2 regions of the Actinomadura sp. 9N215 genome follow, and region 2 is predicted to be linked to the other one. Evidence: riboswitches for the same ligand, from Rfam matches in the RefSeq annotation. Region 2 holds a riboswitch; the other holds the start of a gene.
The links. Region 2 has a riboswitch for cyclic di-AMP ahead of ACH34T_RS35595 (NlpC/P60 family protein). Riboswitches for the same ligand answer to the same signal wherever they lie in the genome.
Positions count from the first base shown of each region.

Region 1: another riboswitch for cyclic di-AMP. It lies ahead of ACH34T_RS23870 (NlpC/P60 family protein); the one in region 2 lies ahead of ACH34T_RS35595 (NlpC/P60 family protein).

Region 1 covers NZ_JBIRBA010000015.1:1,596-6,753, forward strand. The annotation lists gene ACH34T_RS23850 (NlpC/P60 family protein) at 1-429, shown strand, start outside; gene ACH34T_RS23855 (MarR family winged helix-turn-helix transcriptional regulator) at 520-1,080, opposite strand; gene ACH34T_RS23860 (Mut7-C RNAse domain-containing protein) at 1,180-1,926, shown strand; gene ACH34T_RS23865 ((deoxy)nucleoside triphosphate pyrophosphohydrolase) at 1,923-2,345, shown strand; gene ACH34T_RS23870 (NlpC/P60 family protein) at 2,489-3,562, opposite strand; cyclic di-AMP (ydaO/yuaA leader) riboswitch at 3,569-3,703, opposite strand; gene typA (translational GTPase TypA) at 3,897-5,158, shown strand, end outside.
Region 2 covers NZ_JBIRBA010000029.1:21,894-27,051, forward strand. The annotation lists gene ACH34T_RS35580 (RDD family protein) at 1-156, opposite strand, end outside; gene ACH34T_RS35585 (RDD family protein) at 162-956, opposite strand; gene ACH34T_RS35590 (amino-acid N-acetyltransferase) at 961-1,482, opposite strand; cyclic di-AMP (ydaO/yuaA leader) riboswitch at 1,789-1,982, shown strand; gene ACH34T_RS35595 (NlpC/P60 family protein) at 2,142-3,068, shown strand; gene ACH34T_RS35600 (LuxR C-terminal-related transcriptional regulator) at 3,450-3,680, opposite strand; gene ACH34T_RS35605 (LacI family DNA-binding transcriptional regulator) at 4,110-5,158, shown strand, end outside.

The DNA.
Region 1 (5,158 bases), on a different contig from region 2:
GGCGCGTCCGGCCTCGTCAAGCGGATCATCTCGTTCGCGATGGCGCAGCGCGGCAAGCCGTACGTGTTCGGCGCCAACGGTCCCGACGCGTGGGACTGCTCCAGCCTCATCCAGGCCGCGTACCGGACGGTCGGCCTGGACATCCCGCGCACGACCTTCCAGCAGTGGCCGTACGGCGTGAAGGTCTCGAAGGGCAAGGAGCAGCCCGGTGACCTGGTGTTCTTCGACTCCGGTCCGGGGACGTCCGCGAACAACCCCGGCCATGTCGGGATGGTGATCGGCAAGGGCAAGATGATCGTGGCGAGCTGCTCGACGTGCGTCCCCGCGATCGGCGTGAAGCCCTACAAGCGGTCCGACTGGGTGGGGACGACGCGCCCGCTCGCGCGTCCCGACCTGAAGAAGAAGCTCAACGAACTGGCCGCCGAGTAGCCGGGCCGCCGACCCCCGCCGGAGCCGCGGACGGGCGGTGACGCGGGCGCGTCGATGTCCGCGGTCGGCGTCCGCGGTCGGCGTCTGCGGTCAGCGGAAGCGGCGCTTGCCGATGACCAGAAGGATCTCGCGGAGCGCGTCGGCGGCGTGCCGGACGTCCCGCGGCGGCACGCCCGCCATGACCTCCTCGTGCGCGGCCCCCGACGCCGCCAGGGCGCGCTCGGTGACCTGGAGCCCCTCCCCGGTGAGCTGGACGAAGCGGCTGCGGGCGTCGCCGGTGTTCGCCTCCCGCTCGATGTACCCGGCCCGCTGCAGCCGCTGCAGGACGTTGCTCGTCCCGCCCGAGGTGAGGAACGCCGACCGGGTGAGCTCGCTCGGCCGCAGCCGGTACGGCTCGCCCTCGCGGCGCAGGACGGTCAGCACCTCGAACTCGGCGTAGGTGAGGCCGAGTTCGGCGAGTTCGGCGCGGACCGCCTGCTGGACGAGCATGGCGATCCGCGCGGCCCGCTTGCTGACCTCCAGCATCGCGATGAGCGGTTCGGAGAGGCCGTCCCGCCGCCACGCGTCCGCCACGGCGTCGATGTCGTCCCGCGGCGCGGTGCTGTCGCGCGGTCCGCCGCCGTGGCGCGGCCCGCTGTCGTCTTCCCGCACGTCCCGAGAATACGCGGCCGCCCGTCCGCGGCCCGCCGCGGCCCGGCGCCGCCGATAAATGCGGAGGGGATCCGGGCCGCGGCGTGGCATGCTGATCGCGTGGAGCCCGAGCTGACGATCCGAGTCGCCGACGAGCTGCTGATGTTCCTGCCCGCCGCGCGGCGGGAGAAGGTGAGCCGCGTCCCCTGGGACGGCACCTCGACGCTGGGGCATCTCGTGGAGTCGCTCGGCGTCCCGCTGCCCGAGGCCGGGCCGATGACCGTCGGCGGCGCGCCGGTCGGCCCCTCAACCAGGCCGGACGCCGGCGACGAGGTGCACGTGGCCGCCGTGCCGCGCCCGCAGCCCGTCCCGCTGGAGCCGGGCCAGGTCGCGCCCCGCTTCCTCCTCGACGTGCACCTCGGGACGCTCGCCCGCCGGATGCGGCTCGTCGGCCTCGACACCGCGTACCACAACGACATGGACGACCCGGCGCTGGTCGTCCAGGCCGATGCGGAGCGCCGCGTCCTGCTCACCCAGGACCGCGGCCTGCTGCGGCGCCGCGCGCTGTGGTTCGGCGCGTACGTCCGCGGCTCCCGCCCGGACGACCAGCTCCGCGACGTCCTGGACCGGTTCGCGCCCGTCCTGCGGCCCTGGACGCGTTGCACCGCCTGCAACGGGGAGCTCGTCCCGGTCGACAAGGAGGAGATCGAACGCGACCTGGAGGCGGGCACCCGCCGCAACTACGACGTCTACGGCCGCTGCGCGAACTGCGGCCAGGTGTACTGGCGCGGCGCGCACGGCGGCCACCTGGAGAAGATCGTCCATGATGCGACGCGGCTGGTCGAGCGGGCCGCGATCGCGAGATGACGGGTAACGGAGAGGGGTTGGTCGGCATAGACCTCGTGGTGGTGGGCGCGGCGATCATTTCGGACGGACGGCTGCTGAGCGCGCAGCGGGCCGAGCCGCCGCACATGGCGGGCGGCTGGGAACTGCCGGGCGGGAAGGTCGACCCCGGCGAGTCGGACGAGGACGCGCTGGTGCGCGAATGCCACGAGGAACTCGCCGTCAAGGTCCGGCTGGGCCGCAGGATCGGCGGTGACTGGCGGCTGAGCGAACGGGCCGTCCTGCGCGTGTGGACGGCCCGCATCATCGAAGGCGAACCCCGCGCCCTGGAACACCTGGCCCTCCGCTGGCTCTCCCCGGACGAGCTCTACGACGTCGACTGGCTCCCAGGCGACCGCCCCGTGATCGACACCCTCGCCGAACAACACCTACTCGCGGAGTAACGCGCCCCCCAGCCACCGCCGCGACGCCACGACGACGTCAATGTCTGCTCGGGAAGGAACGGCGCCCAGCCACCGCCGCAACCCCGCGACGACCTCAATGGTCGCGATCGCGTCCGAAGGCAGGTTTCGAGCCTGCGAGAAACCTAATCGCGCAGCGAGCCGCCAGGCGAGTCGGAGCGATGCAGCGATCGCACAGCGTTTGTCGACGATGGAGGCCCGCCAGGGCCGAAGGAGGAGCGGTCGGACATTTTGGAGATCTTCACCACATCGCCGGTCTGCGGGGCGTGCAGGAACTTGCCGTCACCGAGGTAGACGCCCATGTGGTGGAGGCTTCCGCCGAAGTACACGAGGTCGCCTGACCGGAGCTCGCTCCGGGAGACCTTCGTGCCCAGTCCGTACAGGGCGCCGGTGTAGTGCGGCAGGCCCGGCTTGCCGACCTGGGTGTACGCCCAGACGACGAGGCCGGAGCAGTCGAAGCTGCCCGGCCCGGCGGCGGCCCACACGTACGGGGCGCCGAGCTTGGTGAGCGCCTTGCGGGCCATCTTGGCCGGGAGCCCCGAGCCCTTCACGGTGGCGCGCAGGCCGCTGCGCGGGTCGCGGACGTGCGTCGTGGTCAGCTTGTCGAGGCGCTTCAGCACCTCGGCGACCTTGGCCTTCGCGGCCCGGCGGGCCTGCTCGGCGTCCGCGGCGGCCTGCTTGACCTGGGCGATCCTGGCCTGCGCTGTGCGCTGGGCGGCCTCGGCCCGGTCGATCTGCTTCTGCAGCGCCTGGATCGTGGCGGCCTGGTTCTGTGCGAGGTACGCCTGGTCGGACAGGCCGTCCGGCGAGCCGCCCGTACCGAAGATCGCGTTGGGCGATCCGGACATGTAGTTCGCCGCGGCGAGCTGGCCGAGCCGTTCCCGCGCCGGTGCGGCCTGGGCGCGCAGCGCGGCGGCCTGCTGGGCGGCGGTGCGCTCCGCCTGCTGGGCCTTGCCCAGGTCAACGCGGGTCTTGTTGTACTTCTCGGTGAGGATCTCGGCTTCCTCGTTCAGCGCGTCCAGGCTCTTGCGCAGGCCCTGCTCGGTCGTCGGAGCCGGGCTCGGGGTGGCCGCGGCGGGACGTCCGGACGGTTGCGCCGCGTGCGCGACGGTGGGCGCGGCGGCGCCGAGACCGATCAGGAGCATGGTCGCGGTGGCGGCGGGCGTGACGCGGCGCCGCCGGTGGGGATCCGGTGTCAAACCGGGTTCTCCTCTCCTCGCGCGCCTACCGGGTTAGCTGACGGGTTCGGGCCAGGAGTCGCCCTACGACGTGTGTCGATTCACCCCGAAGAGGTGGGTCCCCGGTTCCCCGCGAGGCGGGAGATTCGGCGCTCCGGCCGCAGCCCCGGGGGGTGGGGCTCCGGACGACCGGATCTCGGGCACATTACAAAGGATCAGCAAAGTTGGCGAATCCGCCCACGAGACGACTTCTGAGGTTCGGATCGGCTGGGATGGGTGGTATGCGGGGCCAAGTAGAATGGGGGCTGCCGCATGTCGGCGGCGAACCCCGAACTCTCACGCAAGGCGAGCCCGCATGCCCATCTCCACGCGCGACGACCTCCGGAACGTCGCGATCGTCGCTCACGTCGACCATGGCAAGACGACGCTGGTCGACGCCATGCTCTGGCAGTCCGGGGCCTTCCGCGAGAACCAGGACGTCGACGACCGGGTCATGGACTCCAACGACCTGGAGCGCGAGAAGGGGATCACCATTCTCGCGAAGAACACCGCCGTCCGGCACGACGGGCTGACGATCAACATCATCGACACCCCCGGGCACGCCGACTTCGGCGGCGAGGTCGAGCGCGGGCTGAACATGGTGGACGGCGTCGTCCTCCTGGTGGACGCCAGCGAGGGCCCCCTCCCGCAGACCCGGTTCGTCCTGCGCAAGGCGCTGGAGGCCAGGCTGCCGGTGATCCTGGTCGTGAACAAGACCGACCGTCCCGACGCCCGCATCGACGAGGTCGTCGACGAGACGTACGAGCTGTTCATGGACCTCGACGCCGACGAGGACCAGATCGACTTCCCGATCGTGTACGCGTCCGGGCGCGCCGGGCGGGCCTCGCTCGACAAGCCCGCCGACGGCGAGATGCCCGCCAGCCCCGACCTGGAGCCGCTGTTCACGGTCATCACCGAGACGATCCCGGCGCCGTCCTACGACCCGGACGCGGCGCTGCAGGCGCACGTGACGAACCTGGACGCGTCCAGCTACCTCGGCCGGATCGCGCTGTGCCGCGTCCACGCCGGGACGATCAAGAAGGGCCAGCAGGTCGCCTGGTTCCGGCACGACGGCAGCGTCGACCGCGTCAAGATCACCGAGCTGCTGATGACGGACGCGCTCACCCGCAAGCCCACCGACGAGGCGGGGCCCGGCGACATCATCGCGATCGCCGGCATCCCCGACATCATGATCGGCGACACGATCGCCGATCCGGACGACCCGCGCCCGCTGCCGCTGATCACCGTGGACGAGCCCGCGATCTCGATGACCGTCGGCACCAACACCGGGCCGATGGCGGGCCGCGAGAAGAACACCAAGGTCACCGCCCGGATGGTGAAGGACAGGCTCGACCGGGAGCTCGTCGGCAACGTGTCGATCCGGGTGCTGCCGACGGAGCGTCCGGACGCGTGGGAGGTGCAGGGACGCGGCGAGCTGGCCCTGGCGATCCTCGTCGAGAACATGCGCCGCGAGGGCTACGAGCTGACCGTCGGCAAGCCGCAGGTCGTCGCGAAGAGCATCGACGGGAAGAAGCACGAGCCGGTCGAGCGGCTCACCGTGGACATCCCCGAGGAGCA
Region 2 (5,158 bases):
CATGCATCCGGCGAAGGCCGGTGGGGCGACGACGTCCACCGTGGGTCCGGACACCAAGGCACGGACGACGACGATGACGGGCACACCGACGATGAGGGTGTCGACGATGCGCGCCAGGAGGCGCTGGCCCGGTTCGGCGAGCGGTGCCTCCCGCACGGGCCTTACTCCGGGTATTCGGCGTACTCGTCGTAGCCGGCCCGCTCATCGACGACCAGCGTCCCGGCCAAGCGATCGTGGAGTGCCTGGTGCAGGGGCTGGTCCCAGATCGCCCACAGGTACGCCATCAACGCGCCCGCCCAGACCAGCACCATCCCGTACGCGGCGTAGTCCCACACCATCACCGCGATGACCAGGAAGAAGAAAACGCCGATCTGGTAGCCCACATGGACGATTCCAGCGCGCCACACGGCTTGCGTGGTGGTCAATGGTTGCCCGCCGGGCGCCTGGACGATGCCAAGCCCCATGACGCGCTTGCCGAGCGTTCGTCCAGACATGGACAGTTGGACGGCCTCGTAGAGCAACGGCAACACCGACAGGACACAGAAAAGGGTGAAGATGATGGGCCAGTTCCACACACCCCCCTCGTCCTCGGTCTTGCTGCCAGGCTTGCCCAGGCCGAACGCACCGATCGTGATCGGCAGGACGAGCGCGAACCCGAAAACCGCGACGAGCCCGTTGTCGATGAGCCGCGCGCCTGCACGGCGATGGATCGGCGCCAAGGGCAGCTCATCGCCGCCGTAGTCGTCATGGGACGCGTCGTACGGCTCGTTGTACCCCGGCTGCTGACCCCACTGCTGTTGCTGTTGCGGCGGCTGCTGCCACTGCTGCTGTGGTTGTCCCTGCGGTTGCTGTTGAGGTTGCTGCCATTGGGGACCTTGGTACGGAGGCGGCGGGCCGTAGGAACCCTGCCCCTGCTGCGGCGGGTACCGCCGCCCGCGGTCGGGGGAATCGCTCATCGGGTCAGTCCTCCAGGCGAAGCAACATCCGGGTGTTGCCCAACGTATTGGGCTTGACCCGGTCGAGGTTCAAGAACTCTGCAACGCCTTCGTCGTAGGAGCGGAGAAGCTCCTCGTACACCTCTGGCGCCACCGGAGTCCCCAGGATCTGCTGAAAGCCATGGCGCGCGAAGAACTCCACCTCGAAGGTAAGGCAGAACACCCTCCGCACGCCGAGTTCCCGCGCGGTCTCCAGCAGACGGGCCACGATCCGGTGCCCGATGCCGCGTCCGCCGTACTCCTTGCTCACGGCGACGGAACGGACCTCCGCGAGGTCCTCCCACATCACGTGCAGCGCGCCGCAGGCGACGACCGGTCCCGGCGTGCTGTGCTGGACGTCCTCGGCGACCCAGAACTCCTGGACGTCCTCGTACAGCTTCACCGTGGACTTCTTCAGCAGGCGTCGTCCCGAACCGGCGTACCGATCGACCAGCCTGCGAATCTCTTGAACGTCGGCGGTACGGGCTCGCCGGATCACGACCTCCACAAACAGGCGAGATTATCGAACGCGTCGCCACCGCCAGCGGTCAGTAGTGCCCGCAGGCGGGCGATGCGGGCTGGCTCCGCATGCGGCGATGGGCGAGCAGCAGTGACTAGATAAAACCGACTAGGCATTGCCCGGGGTGCCAAAAAGTGAGCAAGGACACAGGATTTCAGGGGGCGTGACCGGCGCTCCGGTGCCGACAAGCCGCCGCCACCTGCGATTTCGCATGTTCTGGTTGGCATCCAAAGCGGGTTCCGTTAGTGTCCTGCGCTGACGTCGGCCAACCGCAGGACGCGGAGGCCGCACCGCCGAGTCCAAGGGCCGCAACCAGCGCCCCGAGGAGCCGGGGACCCACTTCCGGAGCGTTCGGGGAGCCGCCCCGGGCTGACACCGTGAGGGGTGAATCCGCAGCCGCGTGGAACCGAATTCCACGCGTGCCCGCGGACGGGCTGCTCCAGCCCCAACCCGTCAGCTAACTCGGTAGGCGGACGAGGAGAGGAGAATTCGTGGAGCCATCGCGCCCTGCTTCCCTTTCACGATCTGCTCGTTCAAGCTCCCGGCAGTCGCCATCGGCGCGGAAAGCCCGGACGGCCCGAAAAGTCCAGAAGCCCCGGACGGCCTGGGCGCCCTGGACGGCCCGGTTCCGCGGTAGAGCGATCACCGTGGCCGGTGCGCTCGTCGCCCTTTCGGTCGCACCGCACACGGTCGCGGTCGCGCACGCAGACCCTGAGCCGTCCACGAAGGAACTCAGGGCGAAGGCCCTCAAGCTCGCCGACCAGCTGGAGCAGCTCACCGAGCAGTACAACGGGCTGAAGGTCAAACTCGCGCAGTCGCAGCGCGCGGCCAAGGTCGCCACCGAGAACGCCCAACGGCAGGAGAAATCCCTCCAGACCATCCGCGAGAAGGTCGGTTCTCTGGCCGCGACCAGTTACATGCAGGGCGGTTCCGACCCCACGGTGTCGTTCGTCGCCTCCCAGGACCCGCAGTCCGTCCTCGACCAGGCCGCCACGCTCAACTACTTCGCCAAGCGGGACAGCACCAAAGTCCTCGGGCTGATGCAGGCCATGCAGGCCGCGCAGCGCGCCCGCAAGTCCGCCGAAGCGCGCGCCACGCAGGTGAAGGCGCTGCGTACGCAACTGGATTCGCAGCGCAAGAAGGTCACCGAGACGTACGAGAAGGTCCGCGGCACGCTCGTCAAGCGAGACCCCACCCAGCTCGCCAAACTCCCCGTCGTCGGCACCGGCAAGGGCGTGCAGGCCCTGCGCTACGCGATGACCAAGATCGGCGACCCGTACGTCTGGGGCGCCGCCGGGCCGAACGCCTTCGACTGCTCGGGCCTGACGATGTGGGCCTACAAGCAGGTCGGCATCAACCTGCCGCACTACACCGGCAGCCAGTGGAACGCGGGCACCCACGTGTCCCGCGGCCAGCTCCAGCCGGGCGACCTCGTGTTCTTCCACTCCGACCTGCACCACATGGGGATCTACGTCGGCGGCGGCAAGATGCTGCACGCGCCCCACACCGGCGACGTCGTGAAGATCGCGCCCATGGCGGGCCGTCCCTTCGCCGGCGGCGTCCGAGTCGCCTGAGCCCGGCGGACGCCCCCAGCGTCCTAGCGCCCTGGTGTCCGACTGAGAATGGTCAGCGGAATCCCTTGCGCTCGGCAAGCGTCCTAGGACGCCCCTGGACGCCCTCGGATGGGCCCCTGCGGTCGGCGGGCGCATCTGGTGGGTGTCACGGGCGTTGCGGGCGTCGATGAGATCGAGGGCGCGCTTGACGTGTCCTCGGCGAGCGTTGAACACCGTCTGCGGCGAGCGTTGAACACCGTCCGCGGCGACGCCTCCTGCAGGGACCTACCTGTCAGGGTGCGGGCGCCGCCGCTGCGGGGTCGGACGGAGGGTTCTGAATGTTTGCCGCCTGGATTCTCGTGGCGCTCGCCGTCCCCGGACGAGCGTCATTGGGGGTTGCCGCTAGATGAGCTGCCTTCGGGCCGCCCACACCACGGCCTCGATAGGGGTGTTGACCTCCAGCCGGTCGCAGATGGTCCGCAACCGGCGTCGCAAGGTCCGTGCGCTCAGCTCCAGCTTGCGAGCCGCCACATCGGCGGTGACACCGCTGGCGATTTGAGCGAGCAGCCGAATCTCTTCCTCGCTCAGCCCGAAATCGTCGGTGCCACGACGTGCGAGTGTGGCCTGTTCCACTCCGTCCTCCCTCGTCCGTGGTGATGACCGCGGGGATGCAGCCGTCCGCTGCACAGGCACGGGTTGGCCTCGATCTGTACGCGCGTTGGGTTGCCGGGCCCGGAGCGCCTCCGGACTCAGATCATCGGTTTCCTTTTCTGTCTCGCGCGCTTGGCCGGAGGTGGCCGTTGGGCCGATTGCGGGGGCTTTCGGGGGAACTCCGGGTGACGATTCACTCGTTGGCCATCCGAGGGAGACGGGATGGGATCGCCAGCCATCCGCACCGTCCCTTCTCGTTGGACTCGCCAGATCTCGCCGTGGTCGAAGATCGTGAATCGTTTCAAGCTACGCTTCGGCTCGGAACGCTAGGCGGCCGGATCCGGCCCGTCAAGCGCTGGTTCAGTGCAATGTGCGCGCCGATGGTCGCGGTCTGTGACCGTGCTTTCGCGAATGCACTATGCAAAACTCCACTACCTGGGGAAACATGCCTGGGACGGGACGAGGAGCGAGTTGCCACAGACCAGTATTCGTGAGGTCGCGAGGCGTGCTGGAGTCTCAGTTGGGACCGTTTCGAATGTCCTAAACCGGCCAGACCTCGTGGCCGAAGCTACCCGTGACCGTGTTCGCGCGGCGATCGAGGAGCTCGGATTCGTCCGGAACGAGTCCGCGCGCCGGCTCCGGCGGCGTCCCGAACGCACCGCGGGCGAGTTCGGCGACGAGCCGCGGCGCGCATTCGGCGTCGTCGTCGAAGACCTCACCAACCCGTACGCGACCGACGTCGCCCGGGGGGCGGAGGCCGCGCTCAACGCCCTCGGTCACGACGCGCTCTGGCTCTCCAGCGACCACTCCGCCGCCAAGGAGCGGCGTTCCGTGGAACTCCTGGAAGAGCAGAACGCCGCCGGCGTCCTGATCATCCCCGTCGGGCTCGGTTCCCGCGACATCGCCCAGCTGCGCGCCGCGGGGATGAGCGTGGTGCTGATCGACCGGGACGCGTCCGGGGTCTGCTCCGCCCAGGTCGACCACGTCGCGGGCGGTGAGATCGCCGCCGCGCACCTGCTCGGCACCGACCGGGAGCGGATCGCCTTCGTGACCGGCGTCCCCGAGCCGCAGCCCTGCGTCGAACGCCGCGACGGCGCCGCCCGTACGATCGTCGAGGCCGGCTTCGGAAAACCCCCGATCCTGATTCTGGACGCGCTGAGCCCCAGCGAGGGCCAAGCCGCCGCCCACCAGATCATGGCGATGTCGCCGACACCCGACGGCGTGTTCTGCGCCAACGACCTGCTCGCGATCGGCTTGATCAACGAGCTGATCCGGCTCGGCGCGCGCGTCCCCGAGGACATCGCGGTGATCGGATACGACGACATCGAACTCGCCGCGAGCGCCGCCGTGCCCCTCACCACCATCCGGCAGCCCCGCCGCGAACTCGGCTGGGAAGCCGCCGAACTCGCGCTGGCCGAGGTAGGCGAGGGCAAGTCCCATCAGCACCGTCAGGTGGTCCT